DNA from 2 places in the Nocardiopsis gilva YIM 90087 genome. Region 1 is predicted to be linked to the other one. Evidence: riboswitches for the same ligand, from Rfam matches in the RefSeq annotation. Region 1 holds a riboswitch; the other holds the start of a gene.
The links. Region 1 has a riboswitch for cobalamin ahead of CDO52_RS00560 (ABC transporter substrate-binding protein). Riboswitches for the same ligand answer to the same signal wherever they lie in the genome.
Positions count from the first base shown of each region.

Region 2: linked by a shared signal. The riboswitch ahead of CDO52_RS09820 (putative cobaltochelatase) and the one ahead of CDO52_RS00560 (ABC transporter substrate-binding protein) in region 1 are both predicted to bind cobalamin.

Region 1 covers NZ_CP022753.1:95,695-100,439, reverse strand. Annotated here, with positions in the region: gene CDO52_RS00565 (FecCD family ABC transporter permease) at 1-820, opposite strand, end outside; gene CDO52_RS00560 (ABC transporter substrate-binding protein) at 829-1,887, opposite strand; cobalamin riboswitch at 1,983-2,162, opposite strand; gene putP (sodium/proline symporter PutP) at 2,479-3,981, shown strand; gene CDO52_RS00550 (putative glycolipid-binding domain-containing protein) at 4,120-4,692, shown strand.
Region 2 covers NZ_CP022753.1:2,124,981-2,129,725, reverse strand. Annotated here, with positions in the region: partial or broken gene cobO (cob(I)yrinic acid a,c-diamide adenosyltransferase) at 1-213, opposite strand, end outside; gene CDO52_RS09820 (putative cobaltochelatase) at 266-2,329, opposite strand; cobalamin riboswitch at 2,386-2,515, opposite strand; gene CDO52_RS09815 (LLM class F420-dependent oxidoreductase) at 2,696-3,715, shown strand; gene CDO52_RS09810 (DUF6504 family protein) at 4,066-4,335, opposite strand; gene CDO52_RS09805 (RNA-guided endonuclease InsQ/TnpB family protein) at 4,564-4,745, opposite strand, start outside.

The DNA of each region.
Region 1 (4,745 bases):
CGCCGAGCTGGAAGACGTTGAGCGCGGTGGTCTGGGCGGCGATGAGGAGCAGGACGATGAGCACCGTGGCCGCTGGCAGCGGAAGCATGTCCCACGTGCTGCCGCCCAGTCCGCCGAGGGTCCAGCGCATGACCTGCTTGGCGGCGTGGGGCTGGCCCGACAGCATGATGATCAGGTTCGCGGCGGCCTGCAGCACCTGGCCGACCACGACACCGGACAGGATGAGTCGGGTGCTGGTCATCCTGCCGCTCGTCCGCGCCACGGAGTAGACGGCCACCAGTGCGGTCAGAGCCCCGAGGAAGGCCGCCAGCGGGACCGAGTACGTACCGGCCACGGTGATGCCCGCGATCGTCACGAGCACCGCGCCGAAGGTGGCGCCCGAGGACACCCCCAGCAGGAGCGGGTCGGCCAAGGGGTTGCGCACCAGCGTCTGCAACACCGCGCCGACCATCGCGAGTCCGGCCCCTACCAGGGCGGCCAGCAGGACCCGGGGCAGCCGGGCCGTCAGCACGATCCGCTCGTGGGCCACCGACCAGGTCGGGTCGATGGCTCCGGGGACGATCTGGTGCGCCAGGATGCGCCAGGTCTCGGCGACGGAGATCCCCACCGACCCGGCGACGACGCCGAACGTCACAGCAAGCGGCAGCGCTGCGACAAGGGCCGGAACCACGATGGACACGGGGAGGCGGCGCGGGACGCGCCGCCCCAGGAGTGTCCGCCGCTGTCCGTCCCGCTGCGGATCGCCGTACTGGTCCTCAGCGGGCGGATCAACGGCGGAGTCCACTGCGGTGTCGGCGGCGGACCGCGTGTGCTGTCGCATGCCCCGGCTCAGAACGCGTCCGGATGCAGCTGCTCGGCGACGTCGTAGACGGCGTCGCCGGCCCGGACGCCCACCACCGCCGAAGACAGCGGGAGCACCGCGAACCGCTCCTCCTTGATCGCCGGGACGTCGGCGAGCGTGGGGTTCTCCAGCAGTGCCCGCTTCTTCTCCTCCACCGGCGTCTCGCCGTAGTCGTAGATGAGGATCGCGTCGGGGGAGCGCTCGGCGACCTGTTCGACGGAGACGTCGGCGAAGACCTTGTCGACGTCGTCGAAGACGTTGCGGCCTCCGGCGCGCTCGATGATCTCGGTGCCGATGCCGTTGCCGCCCGCGGTGGAGACGGTCGAGTCGATGGAGTCGACGACGACCACGTCCACCGGGTCAACGTCCGCCAGCCGCTTCCGGGCTTCGTCCACCCGTGCCGTGATGTCGTCGTTGACCTCGTCCGCGCGATCCTCGACCCCGAAGATCAACGCGATGTTGTCGATCTCGGTGGAGACGGTCTCCATGGTGACGTTGTCGGTGCACTGCTCGATGTTCTCGTAGGTCGCGATCCCGGCATCGGCCATCGCCTCCCGGCCCCGCCCCTCGGCGTCATCCAAGGCGCTGCTCCCGAAACCCGCGTAGACGAAGTCCGGGTCGGCCTCCAGCACCTGTTCGAACGAGGGGTACTCGTCGGCGAGGACCGGGACCGCGTCGTAGGCCTCCTGGAACTCCGGCAGTACCGCGTCGTCCAGATACGCCGTGCCCACCAGCCGGTCCTCCAAGCCGAGCGCCAGCATCACCTCGGTGGCGTGCTGGTTCATGGTCACCACGCGCTCCGGCGGCGCGTCGATGACGACATCGGTGCCGCAGTTGGCGATGGTGACGGGGAAACCTTCCGGGGAGGCTGCGGTGGGGTCGTCCGTGGCGTCCGACGCCCCGCTACCGCAGCCGGTGAGCGCGACGACCAGGGCCGATGCGGCCGCTGCCGTGGCTGTCGCCGACGACGTCGATGCGGTACCCCGGGCCGACAGGGGGCGGGCGAAGGGTGGGAAGGTGGTGAAGGGGCGGGGGATCTTGGGCACGTCCGGTCCTCTCGCGGGTCCGGGCGCGGTGGGATGCGCGGGCGCCCCTGCGAACAGGGCTGTGTGCCCGCTCGTCCCGGGGTCCGCGCCCCTGGTCGACGGTGTCGCGACGGCCCAGTCTCCTGACTCCCGGATCATCGCCTCACCCGGCCTTCCAGCGCCTGCGCGCCGTGGCCATCCGTGGGCTCGACTCCCCGGTCACAGTGGCGGGACCGTGCCGGACTCGCACCGGCTTCCTGGTTTCCGTCGCCACAGGCGATCGTAGGGCCCAGGAGCTGCACGTACCCGTACTGGGCGACGTGGTGTCCCGATCGTGATCTTGGACACTTGCGGGCGAAAGGTCATCGAGAGGTAAAGTGCCCGACCTGCCTATATGTACCCTTCGTTACGGTAAATGTCCGATCAGACAAGGTGTAGGGGAGACGCATGGCCGGTTCGACAAGCATGGACGACGAACGCATCGGCCAGGTCTCGAAGTAGTGACTAAGTCCATATCGGTCATTGCCACACCTTTCACTCGCGCGTCAGGATTCGGTCAATTCCCGTGATCCCGACGAGCAGAGAAAAGAGGGGAGCCGAGTGAGCAGTTCGATGGTGGCCTCGACCGCCACCTTCGCCATGTACTTCGTGGCGATGGTCGCGATCGGTCTCTGGGTCTACAAGCGGACAACGTCCCTGTCCGACTTCGTCCTCGGCGGCCGCCAGCTGAACAGCTGGGTGGCGGGCCTGAGCGCGAACGCCAGCGACTTCAGCGCGTGGCTGCTGCTGGGGCTTCCCGGCGCGATCTACCTCTCCGGCCTCGGCGAGGCGTGGATCGCCGTGGGCCTCGCCATCGGCTTCGCGGCCAGCTGGTACCTGATCGCCGGTCGGCTGCGCGTCTACACCGAGCGCGCCACCGACGCGCGCAACGGCGGCGAGTCCAACTCGCTGACCCTCTCCTCCTACCTGGAGAACCGCTTCGGTGACCACAGCGGTGTCCTGCGCGGCGCCTCGGCCATCCTGATCCTGCTCTTCTACCTCTTCTACGTCGCCTCCGGCCTGGTCGCCATGGGCGGTCTGTTCGAGAAGGTCTTCGACATGCCGTCGGCCGTCGCGATCATCGTCGGCGTCTCGATCGTCGTCCTCTACACCTTCCTCGGCGGTTTCCTCGCGGTCAGCTACACCGACGTCATCCAGGCCGTGATGATGTGGCTCGCGCTGCTCGTCGTGCCGATCGTGGCGATCATCGTCGTCATGACCGACCCGTCCGCCGGCCACGAGGTCGACTTCGGCAGCATGCTCGGCGGCGTCGAGGGCACGAACCTCGGGGACGCGCTCGCGCCCATCGCCATCATCTCCGGTCTCGCCTGGGGCATCGGCTACCTCGGCCAGCCGCACATCCTCGCCCGCTTCATGGGCATCCGCTCGGCCAAGGCCGTCCCGCAGGCCGCCGTCATCAGCGTCGGCTGGGCGGTCACCGCCATGGCCCTGGCGCTGCTCGTCGGCTTCACCGGCGTCGTCTTCTTCGACACCCCGCTGGAGGACGCCGAGCAGGTCTTCCCCTCGCTCATCAGCGCGCTGATGAACCCGTGGGTGGCCGGGCTGCTGCTCGCCGCCATCCTGGCCGCGGTCATGAGCACCGCCGACTCCCAGCTCCTGGTCGCCTCCTCCGCGATCACCGAGGACGGCTACCGGGCGTTCGTCAACCGCGAGGCCTCGCCCATGAAGCTGGTGTGGATCAGCCGCGCCGCGGTCGTGGGCGTGGCCGTGGCCGCCGCGGCCATCGCGCTGTCGGGCAACCAGACGATCATGGAGCTGGTCGGCTACGCCTGGGCCGGGTTCGGCGCCGGGTTCGGCCCCGTCATCCTGCTCTCCCTGTACTGGCGCAAGATGAACCGCGGGGGCGCGCTCGCCGGCATGGTCGGCGGCGGTGCCACGGCGGTCATCTGGACCGAGCTCGACGCCCGGGTCATGCACACCGACTTGTACGCGATGGTTCCGGCCGTGGTCGTCAGCCTCATCGCGATCGCCGTCTTCAACAACCTGGGCCGGGCCAGCCAGCAGATGGAGGACGACTTCGACCGCGTGGACGGCGAAGCCAAGGCCACCGTCTGAGCCCAGAAGCCCAGCCCAGCCGCCCGCGAATGACAGGACCCACCGGTACCCCCGCCGGTGGGTCCTTCTTTGCTGTTGTGACGCATCGGTGATGGGGGCACGCTGTTGTGTAATCGGTCGTACAGGTAGAACGGTGTCATGTCCGCCAGAAACGATCACCCCGCTGTGTGGTCTCGGCTCGATGTCGTCGAAGGACTGGGCCTGGGCACACTCATCGCGGAAACGGACGGCTTCCGGTTGGAGGCGACGGAGGTCGTCGTCGACCGGGGTACCCGCTATTCCTGCCGCTTCACCGTGTGGGCCGATCTGGCGTGGGTGACCCGCGGCGCCCGGGTCGAGATCCTCTCCCCGAACGGCGTGCGCACCCTCGAGCTGGCGTCAAAGGGCGCCCACTGGACGCGTGACGGCAAACCCGCCCCCGACCTCGACGGATGTGTGGACGTGGATGTCGCGTCCACTCCGCTGACCAACACGCTGCCCATCCGCCGCCTGGGTCTGAGCCCGGGGGAGTCACGCGAGATCCCGGTCGCGTGGATCGACATCCCCGACCTGAGCGTGCACCGGATGACCCAGCGCTACACCCGGCACCAGTCGTCCGAAGGCCGCGGGCGCTACGTCTACGGCGATCCCGACCACGGCAGCTTCGAGCTCACGGTCGATCGCCACGGCCTCATCGTCGACTACGAGGGCTTCGCCGCCCGGGTGAGCTGAGCCCCTCCCCCTCCCCTGTCCACCATCCCCGGTCCTCGACCTTCGTTCCCCTC
Region 2 (4,745 bases), 2.0 Mb from region 1:
CTTCTCCTCGCCGATCCGCCACTTCGCGGACTTCACGAACTGGAACACCCCGATGTCCCAGCCCTGCGCCCACCCGCGTGTGGCCAGGCCGAACGCGGCAGTCGACTTGCCCTTCCCTGTGCCGGTGTGCACGATCAGCAGCGGCCGGTTGCGCCGTTGCCGCGTCGTGAGTCCGTCGTCGGGGACGTAGGACGGTTTGCCCTGCGGCATCTGTCGTGGGTCCTTGTCTGTCGCTGGTGGTTTGTCTTCTACGGCGCGTGTAGGGTCACGCGGCGCGGTGGCGTGTGTGCCGGACCAGTCCGCTCAGCGCGTCGGCTCCCAGTTCATCCAGTCGGACCGTGGTCCCGCCCATGGTGGCGGCCAGCCGCGCGGCCAACCCTAGGCGCACCACGCCCGACTCGCAGTCGACGATGACGCTCTCCACACCCTGAGCACCGATCCACGCCCCGGCGCGCAGGGCGTCGTCGAGTCCGCCCTGCGTGGCCCGACCGTCGGTGACGACGACCAACAGCGGGCGGCGCATCGGGTCGCGCAGGCGCTCGACGCGCAGTACGTCGGCCGAGCGCAGCAGCCCCGCTGCCAGCGGCGTGCGCCCACCGGTACGCAGCTCGCGCAGGCGGCGCGCGCCCGCCTCGACCGACGAGGTGGGCGGCAGGTCGAGTTCGGCGCCCCGCCCACGGAAGGTGACCAGCCCGACCTTGTCGCGCCGCTGGTAGGCGTCGAGCAGGAGGCTGAGCACCGCGCCCTTGACGGCGCGCATGCGCTGCCGCGCCGCCATCGATCCGCTGGCGTCCACGCAGAACAGCACGAGGTTGCCCTCGCGCCCCTCGCGGACGGCCTCCCGCAGGTCCGACCCTTCCAGTCGGAGCCCGGGGCCGTTGCGGCCCCGGGCCCGCTGGTGGGGTGCCGCCGCCCGCAGCGTCTCGATCAGGTGCAGCGTCCCGACGCGTTCTCGCGGCGGACGGGACCCCGATGTCCTGCCGTACGGCGTCTCGGCGCGGGAACGGCGGCCGGGGGTCCCGTGGCCGATCCCGGAGACGCTGAACAGCCGCGGGCGGTAGGGCTCCCCCGCCTCGCTCGTGGTGTCGCCCGTCTGCTGTCCCGGCCCCGAGGGGGAGCTTTCCTGCTCTTCCCCCTGCTGGTCGCCGGAGTCAGGCGAGGACGGCGACGGCGCGGGGGCGTCCTCGGTGTCCGAGCCGTCGTGGCTCTCCTGGCTGTCCTGGCTCTCCTGCGGACTGTCGTCCGACCCATCGCCGTCGTCGGGACTCCCCGGCTCCTCCGGGGTGTCCTCACGGCCTTTTGGGTCGGCATCACCCGCCTGGTCGAGCGCCTCCTGCAGCCGGTCCTCGTCGAGGTCGGGGGCGTCGAAGGGATCGCGGCGGCGCCGGTGCGGCAGGGCGAGCCGGGCCGCGTCGCGCACGTCGTCGGACGTCACCTCGATGTGGTCCCGCCAGGCGGCCAGCGCCATGGCCGCGCGGGCCGTGACGATGTCGGCGCGCAGACCATCGACCTCGAAGGCCGCGCACACGGCCGTGACCTGGCGAAGGGCCGCGTCGGTGAGGACGACCCCGGGCAGCCGTTTGCGGGCCGCGCGGATGTGCTCCGCGAGTTCGTCGTCCTCGCGCGCGTACCCGGCGGCGAAGGCGTCAGGGTCGGTCTCGAAGGCGAGGCGGCGGCGGACCACGTCGGCGCGCTCGGACGGCTCGCGGGTGGCCGCGACCTCGACCGTGAGGCCGAACCGGTCCAGGAGCTGCGGGCGCAGCTCGCCCTCCTCCGGGTTCATCGTGCCGACCAGCAGGAACCGGGCGGCGTGCGCGACCGAGACGCCCTCGCGCTCGACGTGCGACCTGCCCATCGCCGCCGCGTCCAACAGCAGGTCCACGAGGTGGTCGTGGAGCAGGTTGACCTCGTCGACGTAGAGCACGCCGCGGTGGGCCGCGGCGAGCAGGCCCGGCTCGAACGCTTTCACGCCTTCCGTGAGCGCCCGTTCGATGTCGAGCGAGCCCACGAGGCGGTCCTCGCTCGCACCGACCGGAAGCTCCACGAGGCGCGCGTCGCGCTCAGCGGGCACGACGTCCCGCGCGTGCGGCCCGTCGGGGCAGCCTGGGTCGGGGTCAGCGGGATCGCAGGCGAAGCGGCAGCCGTCGACGACGTCGAGGTCGGGCAGGAGCGCCGCGAGGGCGCGCACGACGGTCGATTTCGCGGTGCCCTTCTCGCCTCGGACCAGGACACCGCCGACCGCCGGGGACACGGCGTTGATCAGCAGCGCCAGTTTCAGGTCGTCCATGCCGACGACCGCGCTGAAGGGGTAGCGAGCGGAAGCGCTCACGCGGGTCAGTCCTTCCTCGGGAGTCCACGCCCATAGGGGTTTGTCGTGGTGCCGAGCAGTCTCCTGGCTCCCAGATCGCCGCGTCCCCGCCGCCTTCCCACCGGTCGCGTCCGGCAGTGGCGTTGGTCGCGGGTCCGCTCCCTGGTCACAGTGGCGGGACCGCCCCGGATTCACACCGGGTTCCTGCGTGCGGCGGCAGACCCGCGCGAGGTCGCACCGCCGACGTCGGCACCGCCCACCAGAATGGCACACGCGTGTTGGGTGCCATCCCGGAGCCGGGCTTTCGGGCGCCCCTATCCAGAAACTGAAACCAGTTCTACTATGCGCCCCAGACGCCGACGTCCTTCAGCGAGCGAAGGAGCGCACGTGACCACGGACCTGAAACTGGGAATCGCGGTGGGCTACTGGGGCGCCAGCGCCGATGACGCCACCGAGACGGTGCGGGCCGCCGAGGCCCTCGGATATGAGTCGGTGTGGACCGCCGAAGCCTACGGGTCCGACGCGTTCACCCCTCTGACCTGGTACGGCGCACGGACCGAACGAATCGGGCTGGGCACCGGGATCGTGCAGCTCTCCGCGCGCACCCCGGTCGCCACCGCCATGCACGCGCTGACCCTCGACCACCTCTCCGGCGGGCGCCTCCGGCTCGGGATCGGGGTGTCCGGCCCGCAGGTCGTCGAGGGCTGGTACGGGCAGCCGTTCCCGCGCCCGCTGGCACGGACCCGGGAATACCTGGACATCATGCGCCAGGTCTGGCGCCGCGAGGCACCGGCCACCTCCGAGGGACCGCACTACCCGCTCCCCTATCCGGGCGGAACCAGGCTGGGCAAGCCGCTGAAGTCCATCACCCGCCCGCTGCGCCCGGACATCCCCGTCTACCTGGGCGCCGAGGGGCCGAAGAACGTCGCCCTGGCCGCCGAGATCGCCGATGGCTGGACGCCCCTCTTCTACCACCCGGAGATCAGCCCCGGCGTGTACGCCGACGCGCTCGCCGCGGCCCCCGACGGCTTCGACATCGCCTGCACGGTCACCGTGCTCCCGCACGAGGACACCGCCGAGGCGCTGCGCACCGCCAAGATTCCGCTCGCCTTCTACATCGGCGGCATGGGCGCCCGCGACGAGAACTTCCACCTCAACGTGTTCGTTCGGATGGGGTTCGCCGAAGCCGCGTACAAGGTGCAGGAGCTGTTCCTGGCCGGACGCCGCGAGGAGGCGGTGGACGCCGTCCCCGACGAGCTGGCCGACGGCCTCTCCCTGGTCGGCCCGCTCCCCCGCATCGCCGAACGCCTCCAGGCGTGGCGCGACAGCCCGGTCACCACCCTCCTCGTCGCCGGAGTCCGCGACGAACCCGGCCTGCGCGCCCTGCGCGAAATGGTGCTCGGGTGACCGAGGGTGGCCCGTGGGGAGAACGCCTCCCCCGTCACCGCAACTTTTCCCCAGGAATCCCCGAAAACCCCCACAAGGCGCGTGGCAGCAGGAGATCATGATCAACATGGCGATCAGGCGAATGGTGAGCAGCGTCAGCGTCAGGTCGATGGAGCGCCCGAGGGCGGGGTGGTCATGGGGGTAGAGCCACAGCGACCGGGAGACGCCACCCGCCGGATCCCCGTGGCCCGGGATCAGGAATGGTTCTGGAGCGAGGAGTGGCAGGCGAAAGAGCGGGAAGCCGAAGCCGGGTCTTCCTCTCTGATCAGGAGTTCCTGGCCTGGCTCGACCGAAAGGTGAAGTAGCGCGGGTCAGTCCCAGACCCGCGCCAGCAGCCACTGACCGCTCTCGGAGTCATGCCGCAGCTCATAGACGCCCGGGCCGCGCCCGGAGCCCGCCTCCACGCGCCAGAATGTGCGCCGAGGCAGCCGGTCGCGCGCCCCGACCGCCCAGTCGGTGCGCAGCGTGACCCAGTGGTCGATGATCCGCCGCACCGTGTAGATCCGTCCGTCCCAGGTGAAGCGCCGCGGCCGCCCCTCCCGCTCGGCCACCGTGATGGGCACACCGTAGACACGTGCCACCGGGCCACTCCCCTCGTCGCGTACGCGCCCGCACCGGCGGTGCGCGAAAGCCGTCGGCCCGCGGGGAAGAGTAGGCACTAATTCGAACTGGTGTTCTAATTATAACGAGGTCGACTACAGACCGGAACCGCGGAGGTCGCGAGCGTGTGTCAGCTTCTCGGGACTGAAGTCCCGAGCTTGCAGGTAGGGCCCCACTGGATGTGAGGTTGCCTCCCGTGTCTTGGCGACTCAGCCTGTGGGCTGGGCGGCCGGGACGCGTGACTCACGCCCCGCATTCCACACGGTCTCGCCACGTTGGGCGATGTTGCGGGAAGCATTCCGGTCTGCGTGCGCAACGACGCCGCAGCCCCGGCAAATGAAAAGACCCTGGTGCACGCGGTTCCTATTGTCGATGTGCTGGCACTCGCAGC